DNA from 3 places in the Phytobacter sp. V91 genome. Region 2 is predicted to be linked to each of the others. Evidence: riboswitches for the same ligand, from Rfam matches in the RefSeq annotation. Region 2 holds a riboswitch; each other region holds the start of a gene.
The links. A riboswitch is a leader RNA that binds a small molecule or an ion and turns the genes downstream of it on or off. The one in region 2 is predicted to bind thiamine pyrophosphate.

Region 1 (3,249 bases), on a different contig from region 2:
ACAGAACTTCGGCCCGCACATGGAGCAGAAGTGCGCCACTTTGCCGGATTCCTGGGGCAGGGTTTCGTCGTGGTAAGCGCGGGCGGTGAAAGGATCGAGCGCCAGATTGAACTGGTCTTCCCAGCGGAATTCGAAGCGGGCTTTTGACATGGCGTTATCGCGGATTTGTGCGCCAGGGTGGCCTTTTGCCAGGTCGGCCGCATGGGCGGCAATCTTGTAGGTAATCAGCCCCTGTTTGACGTCCTCTTTGTTTGGCAGACCAAGGTGCTCTTTCGGGGTGACGTAACACAACATGGCGCAACCAAACCAGCCGATCATCGCCGCGCCAATACCGGAAGTGAAGTGGTCATAGCCCGGCGCGATATCGGTGGTCAGCGGTCCTAAGGTGTAGAAAGGCGCTTCGTGGCAGTGCTCCAGCTCTTCAGTCATATTACGGTGGATCATCTGCATCGGCACATGACCCGGGCCTTCAATCATCACCTGGACGTCATACTCCCAGGCGATTTTGGTCAGCTCGCCCAGCGTGTGCAGCTCGGCAAATTGCGCTTCATCGTTGGCATCCTGAATCGAGCCCGGACGCAGACCATCGCCAAGAGAGAGGGAAACGTCATAGGCGGCGCAGATCTCGCAGATTTCGCGGAAATGCATGTAGAGGAAGTTTTCCTGGTGGTGGGAGAGACACCATTTAGCCATGATCGAACCACCACGGGAGACGATGCCGGTCAGACGTTTGGCGGTCATCGGCACGTAGCGCAACAGCACACCGGCATGGATGGTGAAATAGTCCACGCCCTGTTCCGCCTGCTCCAGCAAGGTGTCGCGGAAGGCCTCCCAGGTCAGGTTTTCGGCGATGCCATTCACCTTTTCCAGCGCCTGGTAAATCGGTACGGTACCGATTGGCACCGGGCTGTTACGCAGGATCCATTCCCGTGTTTCGTGGATATAACGCCCGGTGGAGAGATCCATCACCGTATCCGCCCCCCAACGCGTCGACCACACCAGCTTCTCGACCTCTTCTTCAATGGAAGACGTCACGGCAGAGTTGCCGATGTTGGCATTTACCTTTACCAGGAAGTTACGTCCGATAATCATCGGTTCTGATTCCGGGTGGTTGATGTTGGCGGGGATGATGGCCCGGCCAGCGGCCACTTCGTCACGCACAAATTCCGCGGTGATATTTTCCGGCAGATTAGCCCCAAAGCCGTGGCCGGGATGCTGTTGGCGTAAAACCGCCCCACGGATGCGTTCGCGCCCCATATTTTCACGGATGGCGATAAACTCCATCTCCGGCGTCACTATGCCCCGGCGCGCATAGTGAAGCTGCGTCACACAGCAGCCCGTTTTTGCCCGTTTTGGCGTCAACAAGCCGGTAAAACGCAGGTCGTCGAGGCCATCATCCGCCAGACGCGCTTTGGTGTAATCCGAGCTACGGACAGCCAGCGCTGCACAATCGTTTCGGGCATCAATCCACGGCTGGCGAAGTTTTGCCAGGCCTTGCTCAACGTTAATTGCAATATCCGGATCGCCATAGGGGCCAGAGGTGTCATACACCGGGATGGCTTCATTCTCTTCGTACTGGGGGGCGTCTTTTGTACCGCCGAGCAGCGTTGGACTGAGCTGGATCTCGCGCATCGGAATGCGGATGTCGGCCTGGGAACCGGTGATGTAGATGCGTTTTGAGTTGGGGAAAGCAGTGCCTTCCAGGGTTTCGATAAAGTGCTGCGCCTGGGCGCGTTGTTCACGACGGGTCAGTTTCGATGTAGACATAGCTCGTTCCAGAAAATAAAGGACGTGGCTTGTCAGACGACGGATGGAGTAATGGCAGCGGTGCACCCGCAAAGGTGACGCTGTATGATTTTACTCTTGTTCCCTTCGCAGGTATTAGCCTGATCAGGTTCCGCGGATCCCGAATTAACGGTCTCAGCCTTTTCCACAGCTGTGGAAAAATAGGCACTCCGACAAGAAAAACCCCCTCAGATGCAGGGGGCTGTATGTAAACTACGCGTTAATGCACAAGAACTCAAGCCGGGTGCGCCATTCCGTTTTCGTCATTGGCGCTGCTCTTGAGATTGTTATCGAATGCCAGCACGATCAATTTATCTTCGAGGGTGAAGCGGGCCGCCAGGGCTTCGCCGATATCAGACAGCACCTGCTGAAACTCATGGCAGTTGTCATCATCAATAGCGTTTTCCAGACTGGAATCGTAGTACTCCATGATTTCCAGGGTGTTAACTTCAAGGAGAGGGTAAATTTGCGTGGCGGCTAAAAGTGGGCTGCTCCCTTCCATTTCGCTGATAATCCGTTCATAAATATTAAAATGTCCGGCGGAAAGGTACTCGACCAGGTTATGGCAAAATTCGTCCAGCGCTTTCTCATTAAGCTGCATGTACGATCCCTTACCGGGTTTTATGCCAACCAGGTTGTAGTAATTAACCAGTAGTTGCTTGCGTGTATTCAGCCAGCTATCGACCAGTTTATTACTGCCTCCAATCCGTTCTGCAAGGGTTTCGAGCTGGTTTAGCATAATTGACTCCGCAATATTAAGATTAAAGAAGCTCACCCGAATGTAATAATAATGTTAATAACATGCCAGCAAAGCTAAGGTAGTGCAAACAAAATGCATCGTATTATCGAATCATCAGATAGTGGCTGGTGGATCGTAAGCCATGAACAAAAATTATGGTTACCTGAGGGAGAATTACCACAGGGTAACGCAGGAAATTTTGATCTTGTGGGGCAAAACGCACTAAAGATTGGTGAATGGGAAGGCGAACCGGTGTGGATGGTCCGTCAGAATCGTCGCCAGGATATGGGGTCGGTTCGTCAGGTGATCGAGCAGGATCCTGGACTGTTCCAGTTAGCCGGTCGTGGCGTGCAACTGGCGGAGTTTTATCGATCGCATAAGTTCTGTGGCTACTGTGGGCACAGCATGCATCCCAGTAAAACGGAATGGGCGATGTTATGCGATCACTGCCGTGAGCGTTATTACCCCCAGATTGCCCCCTGTATTATCGTCGCTATTCGCCGTGAAGATAAAATCCTGCTGGCCCAGCATACTCGCCACCGCAACGGTATCTACACCGTGCTGGCGGGCTTTGTCGAAGTAGGGGAAACCCTGGAGCAGGCCGTGGCCCGTGAAGTGATGGAAGAAAGCAGCATCAAAGTGAAGAACCTGCGCTACATCACCTCCCAACCCTGGCCTTTCCCGCAGTCGCTGATGACGGCATTTATGGCTGAATATGACAGCGG
Region 2 (3,249 bases):
GGCCAGTATGGTTACCGTTATACTTTTAGTCAGTGATTTTAGCAGCGCCATATGTTTGACGAATCCACGGTAATCCAGAAGGTTACCGTCAGCGCACTGCTGATAATCGGGGGTGAAGTAGCGGGCAATCCGGGTTTCATCGTGTTGGGGGTCGGCGACAATGTCCTGTAAGGCATTAATAACCTGCTGGCTCTGCTGTTTCATCATAGCTCCATCAAAAGTGTTTTGTGAGAAGCAAGCTTACGGCACTGCGCGGAGGGTATATTATCCGTAGATGGACAATATTTACGGATAATCCGCCAGTAAGATGCACATTGAATCCTTTACCTATGAGCGGGGGCATCAAACGCCCTGGCACCAGCATCAGACGGGCCAGCTTTACTGGCTCACGCGTGGCGTGTTGCTGGTGGAAATGACGGAGGTTCAGTGGACAGTCATGCCCGGCACGCTGGGCTGGTTTCCTGGCGGCTGCCACCATCGGGCGCATGTTCCCGCCAGGCTTCAGGGAAAAAGTGTTTATCCAGGCAGCGAGTCTGCTGCTCTTTTTCCCTCCCGGCCTGCTATTTACAGCGCCAGTCTCTTCACTCAGTCATTGCTCGAACGTCTGTGCTCCCGCCCGCAGTCCACTTTCCCAGCCGAATACCAGCAGAGTCTGCTCAGGGTGCTGAGTGCTGAAATGGCGTCTATGCCGCCGCTGCCACTCCAGATGCCGTTGCCCGTGGATCGCCGGGCGCGCAACATTGCTGATGAACTGCTGGCGCATCCCGACTGTTTGCTGGATCAGACGGCGCTCGGGCAGCGCTGGGGGGTCAGTGTTCGTACCCTCAGTCGATTGTTCCGCCAGCAAACCGGCCTGAGTTTTAGCCAGTGGCGACAGCAGGCGAAGGTTGTCGCCTCATTACAATGGGTGCTGGCAGGGTTGCCGGTCAGTGAAATAGCCGCACGGAGCGGTTACAGCAACATCAGTGCTTATATTGAGGTTTTTCGGTCTCGTTTTGGCGTGACGCCGGGGCAGTTTCAGATGCGAAGCGTTCAGGATTTACAGCGTTAACAATGTGATGATGCTTGTTGGACGGGCACGCGAAAACGTATTTGAACTCAGTGATATGTTACATCATTAAAGGAATACCACTCGCCGGTCAGAAAGAAATACACCTCTGAAATGACCCGACGGGTGTAGTAAATCACCACGCCTTCTTCACCTCTGACAAAGGCTTCAATATTCTCTCCCTTTTCGTCGCTTGTCGGGGCGTCTCTTAGCGAAAAGCCACATTCATAGAGCGCGGGCAGCGCCTCTTCTTTGGTAAATCCTAATAAACAAAAAGCTAATGATTCGTTAGTCATATTCAGTGCCTGTACCCGGGATCCGTTCTGATCTGCGATTAATTGCCCTTGTCGGGTTAATTCGCGAGAAACAGACGCCAGGCTCACATTCATGTAATTGTCGAAAATCTTGTATCTATAATAGACACAAATAATATCCACCCCGGAAGACTAAGGCAAGATATTTGATAGAAGTCTCATTTTTAAAACACTACAGAAAGATTATCATTTGCCTTTGTCTTGCAATAAGTAACAGAAAAGTGTCTTTTCACGATGACTTTGCTGACGAGAAATAACCAATGTTAGAAAATGTTGCGCACATATTAATGACAATTGCGTGTTTTGTTAAGCACTGATCGGATGAGATAACAAAATAGTGTTCGAACGGCTGCTGATAACCCCTGGCCCACTGTTTTAACCGTTTACAAGATAGCCTGCCGGCATTACTATTTTGCACTGCGATGACAATATGCCTGTCGCAAATTATTGATTTTATTTGACTCGGGGTGCCCTTCTTCGTGAAGGCTGAGAAATACCCGTATTACCTGATCTGGATAATGCCAGCGTAGGGAAGTCAGATGCCTGCTAGGCATCCCTTCTTCGCAGCCTGGCAGGAGCAAATTTATGCAACCTGACCTGCTTCATCGCGCGCACGTCGCGCCAGTCCTTCACCAGTTTCGCCGCCGTTCCCCGCTTGTTCACTGTATGACCAATGATGTGGTGCAGACCTTCACCGCCAATGTGCTGCTGGCGCTCGGAGCCTCGCCGGCAATGGTTATTGACGCTGAGGAAGCGCAGCAATTCTCCACCTTTGCGGATGCCCTGCTGATTAACGTCGGCACACTGACCCGTGAACGCGCGCTGGCAATGACGGCGGCAGTACATAGCGCGCATGACGCCGGTACGCCCTGGACCTTGGATCCCGTCGCCGTTGGGGCGCTCACCTTCCGCACACAGTTCTGCCGGGATCTGCTTCGTCTGCAGCCTGCGGCGATACGGGGCAACGCCTCGGAAATTATGGCCCTTGCAGGAACCAGTGCGGGTGGACGAGGTGTGGACACCACCGATAGCGCCAGTGCCGCACTCCCGGCGGCGGCGTCGCTGTCGCAGCAAAGTGGGGCCATCGTGGCGGTTAGCGGCGAGGTGGATTACATCACCGACGGCCAGCGTACGCTGATGGTGACCGGTGGCGACCCGTTAATGACCAGAGTGGTGGGGACAGGCTGTGCGCTCTCAGCGGTGGTGGCGGCCTGTTGCGCTCTACCCGGCGACAGGCTTTATAACGTCGCCGCCGGCTGTGCGTTTATGGCCCAGGCGGGAAGTCTGGCGATGACCAGTTGCCGGGGACCGGGCAGCTTTGTGCCAGAGTTCCTTGATGCCCTGTACACCCTCGGCGGGGAGGAGCAGGTATGAATCGTATCAATGCGCTTACTATTGCCGGCACGGACCCCAGCGGCGGGGCGGGGATCCAGGCGGATCTTAAAACCTTTTCCGCACTTGGCGCTTATGGCTGCTCGGTTATCACTGCCCTGGTGGCGCAAAACACCCGTGGCGTCCAGTCGGTGTATCGGATTGAGCCGGACTTTGTTGCCGCCCAGCTCGATTCCGTCTTCAGCGACGTGCGTATTGATACCACCAAAATCGGCATGCTGGCACAGACCGATATCGTGGAGGCGGTCGCGGAGCGGCTGCGCCGTTATCAGGTACAAAATGTGGTGCTGGATACCGTGATGCTGGCAAAAAGCGGTGACCCGCTGTTATCTCCTTCTGCGGTGGCGGCGCTGCGTGAACATCTGTTGCCGCAGGTATCGCTGATAACCCCAAACCTGCCGGAAGCCGCCGCACTGCTGGATGCTCCCCATGCCCGCAATGAGCGCGAGATGCGCGAACAGGGCCAGGCGCTGCTGGCGCTGGGTTGCGAAGCGG
Region 3 (3,249 bases), on a different contig from region 2:
CGAGACAGCAGAGCATTTGAATCAGCGCCAGCAATGCTGCTCTGCCTGGGTCGAAGTCGTAACTAAGCGCCTGGTAAATCGCCAGCTCAATGGTGGTGGCCTGCGGCCCGCCGCCCAGCGACAGTACGGTGGCAAAGCTGGCGAAACAGAGCATAAAAATCAGGGCCGCAATGGGTGGGATCTGTCGCCGCAGCCATGGCCATTCGACGTAACGGAAGAATGACCAGCCGCGCATGCCTAACTGGGCCGCCAGCTGGCGCTGCTCACCGGGGATCTGTTCCAGCGTCTGGAGCAGTAAGCGTGAGGCCATGGGAAGGTTAAAGAAGACGTGCGCCAGCAGAATGCCCTGTAACCCGTAGGGCGAGAAGGTCCACTCCAGACCTATCGCAGACGATGCCGAGGCCAGCCAGCCCTGGCGGCCATAGACACTGAGGATACCGAAAACGGCGACCAGCACCGGGAGGATCAGCGTCATGGCGCATAAGCGCAGTAGAGCGAGGCGCCCGGGGAAACGTCGACGGTACAAGGCGCGGGCGAGAAATATCGCCGGAACGACGGAGAGCAAAGCGGAAAGAAAAGCCTGCCAGAAAGAAAAACGCACCACATACCACAGATAGCTGTCCTGAGTCAGGGCCAGAAGATCGGTGGCAGGCGCATGTTTCTGGAGGGCAAAAAACGCGGCTAAGGCCACCGCCACCATGAGGGTGGCGGCGATCAAACCGGGAGCAAGCCAGCCGGCAATTAACGGCTGACGGCGCGTTGCCATGCACTGATCCAGTCGGCGCGTTGGGAGGAAACCTGCTGTGGGGTGTATTCCAGAGAGGTCTGCGGTTTTACCAGGCTGTTAAAGCCGTCCGGCAGCGTCACGCTGGTTACCGGATACATCCAGTTACCGGTCGGGATCGCATTCTGGAATGCAGGAGAAATCATAAAGTTGAGGAATTTTTCCGCCAGTTCAGGTTGTTTACTTGCTGCGGTGCGGGCTGCGACCTCAACCTGTAAATAGTGACCTTCGCTGAAGTTAGCCGCCGCATACTGCTCTTTTTTCTCTTCGATAATGTGGTACGCCGGAGAGGTGGTGTAGCTCAGCACCAGATCGCCTTCACCTTTGAGGAACAGACCGTAAGCCTCGCTCCACCCTTTGGTGACTGTGACGGTTTTGGCCGCCAGCTTTTTCCAGGCTTCCGGGGATTTGTCGCCATAGACTTTTTGCATCCACAGCAGCAGGCCGAGACCCGGCGTGCTGGTGCGGGGATCTTCATAAATCACCCGCCATTTCTGTTCGCTTTCGACCAGCTCTTTCAGGCTTTTCGGCGGGTTTTGCAGTTTGGTTTTGTCGTAGACAAAGGCGAACCAGCCGTAATCGAAGGGGACGAAGGTGTCGTTTTTCCAGCCGCCCGGAACGCTGAGAGCATCGACGGCCACACCGCTTTTAGCAAACAGGTTGGTCTGTGATGCGGCTTCAAGCAGGTTGTTATCCAGCCCCAGCACCACGTCAGCTTTGCTGTTTTTGCCTTCCATACGCAGACGATTGAGCAGGGATACGCCATCTTCCAGCGCCACGAATTTCAGCTCGCAATTGCAGTCAGCTTCGAAGGCTTTTTTTACCACCGGACCCGGACCCCAGTCGGCAGCAAAGGAGTCGTAGGTATAAACGGTGAGCGTCGGTTTGGCAAAAACAGGGGCTGCGACGAGCAGCATGACGGGCAGAACTTTTTTAAGCACTTTGCACCTCAAAAAATGTAGGTGGCAAAGGATTTTGAGCGAGAGCCTCAAATCCCTTCGCCGGCGTTATCCGGATCAGGTTCGACGGGTATTTTCTCAGCACACGCTTACGCGCAGCACCCCGTTGAGCACCGCAACATTGTAATGATTTTGTACGTTTTCACAAAGCGTTATGGATCCGGCGGGGCAAACCATGCGGATTTAAAGTCAAACCAGCCGAGCGTGTTCATCCGTAGCCCACGCATGCTTCGCTGGCCCTGGATTATCAGCCAGTGATGGATAAGCGGCATCATCGCTTTACTCGCCAGCAGTTGCTGGCACCAGGTCGCAAGATTCATTTCGCCAGCCCGCCAGCGAGCGGCATCGGCCTGCCAGTCGAGCGGTACGCAGTGCTGAATCAGCGGCACTTCATAGAGGTGCGCGAAGAGTGAAAAATCGAGCGGCAGCGTAAAGTTTGCGCTGTTAAGCCAGATATCACTGACCATTTCTCCGGCGTGCCACTGCGCGTACTCGACCTCCTGAATATCAAGGCGTACGCCATGGCTGGCGAGCAGCGCGCTCATAATACTGGCAATGGCCCGGTGTTCGTTATGGTCGCGGTAAAAAGTCAGGGTCAGCGACTCCAGCCCGGCGGGTTTTTCACCGTTGGCAGGGCGTGCATGATGCCAGCGTGGCAGCAGGCCGTAGGCAGGGAACCAGTAGCGTTGATAGTGAACGTCGGCGTGGTACAGCAGATTGCTCGGAGACAGCACCTGACTTATCCAGTCGCGTACAGCCTGGTTGGCGCCGCGCTTTGAGCGGGCATCGAAAAGCAGGTAATAGCAGCCTTCCTCAAGACGACTTTCAACCGCTTTTTCACTGTCGGTGGGGCCGTCAATCGTCAGGCCGCCATTAGGTTCATCGCCTATTTCGGGTAATACCCAGACGTTAACTTCATCAATCAGGGCGCGAAAACCAAAGTAGTCGTCAAAAGCGTGAATTTTAAGCTGGTTGTTATTGTTACGCGTTACTGCGTAGGGACCGGTGCCGACCGGATGGCTGGAGAAATGGGGCATCGTGCTCCATTCCTGCGGCAGGATCATTGCCGGAATATGGCCTACCAGCCAGGGCAGCCAGTTATCCGCTTGATTCAGATGGATATCCAGTGTCCAGGGCGTCGGAGAGAGCACCTGGGTGATATGTGAGTAGAGCGGCAGCTCGCTTACTCGCTGGAGAGAGGCGATAACATCGCTCATTTCCAGCTCGCGACCATGATGAAAATGAATGCCGGGGCGCAAATAAAAACGCCAGTGCAAGGGGGTAATTTGCTTCCAGTGGTGGGCAATATCCGCTTCCAGTTCCCCATTTGCCTCATTTATACGGGTCAGGGCGTTGAAGATTTGCCGGGCCATATGGGTTTCCGAGCGGCGCAGGGCGGTACCGGGCAGTAAATTGCGTAGCGGCCGGTAGTAGAGCACCCGCAGGATATGTCGCCCCTGACGAAAACTGCGGCCAAGGTGGGACACCAGCATCTGGCGGACGGCG

Region 1: linked by a shared signal. The riboswitch ahead of thiC (phosphomethylpyrimidine synthase ThiC) and the one ahead of thiM (hydroxyethylthiazole kinase) in region 2 are both predicted to bind thiamine pyrophosphate.
Region 3: linked by a shared signal. The riboswitch ahead of thiB (thiamine ABC transporter substrate binding subunit) and the one ahead of thiM (hydroxyethylthiazole kinase) in region 2 are both predicted to bind thiamine pyrophosphate.

Annotation. Positions count from the first base shown of each region.
Region 1 covers NZ_CBFFRJ010000056.1:21,034-24,282, forward strand. Annotated here, with positions in the region: gene thiC (phosphomethylpyrimidine synthase ThiC) at 1-1,767, opposite strand, end outside; TPP riboswitch at 1,851-1,968, opposite strand; gene rsd (sigma D regulator) at 2,021-2,524, opposite strand; gene nudC (NAD(+) diphosphatase) at 2,618-3,249, shown strand, end outside.
Region 2 covers NZ_CBFFRJ010000011.1:26,157-29,405, reverse strand. Annotated here, with positions in the region: gene ACSZO4_RS03750 (nuclear transport factor 2 family protein) at 1-207, opposite strand, end outside; gene ACSZO4_RS03745 (AraC family transcriptional regulator) at 308-1,051, shown strand; gene ACSZO4_RS03740 (hypothetical protein) at 1,099-1,344, opposite strand; TPP riboswitch at 1,816-1,912, shown strand; gene thiM (hydroxyethylthiazole kinase) at 1,948-2,736, shown strand; gene thiD (bifunctional hydroxymethylpyrimidine kinase/phosphomethylpyrimidine kinase) at 2,733-3,249, shown strand, end outside.
Region 3 covers NZ_CBFFRJ010000026.1:27,969-31,217, forward strand. Annotated here, with positions in the region: gene thiP (thiamine/thiamine pyrophosphate ABC transporter permease ThiP) at 1-766, opposite strand, end outside; gene thiB (thiamine ABC transporter substrate binding subunit) at 742-1,725, opposite strand; TPP riboswitch at 1,760-1,859, opposite strand; gene sgrR (HTH-type transcriptional regulator SgrR) at 1,896-3,249, opposite strand, start outside.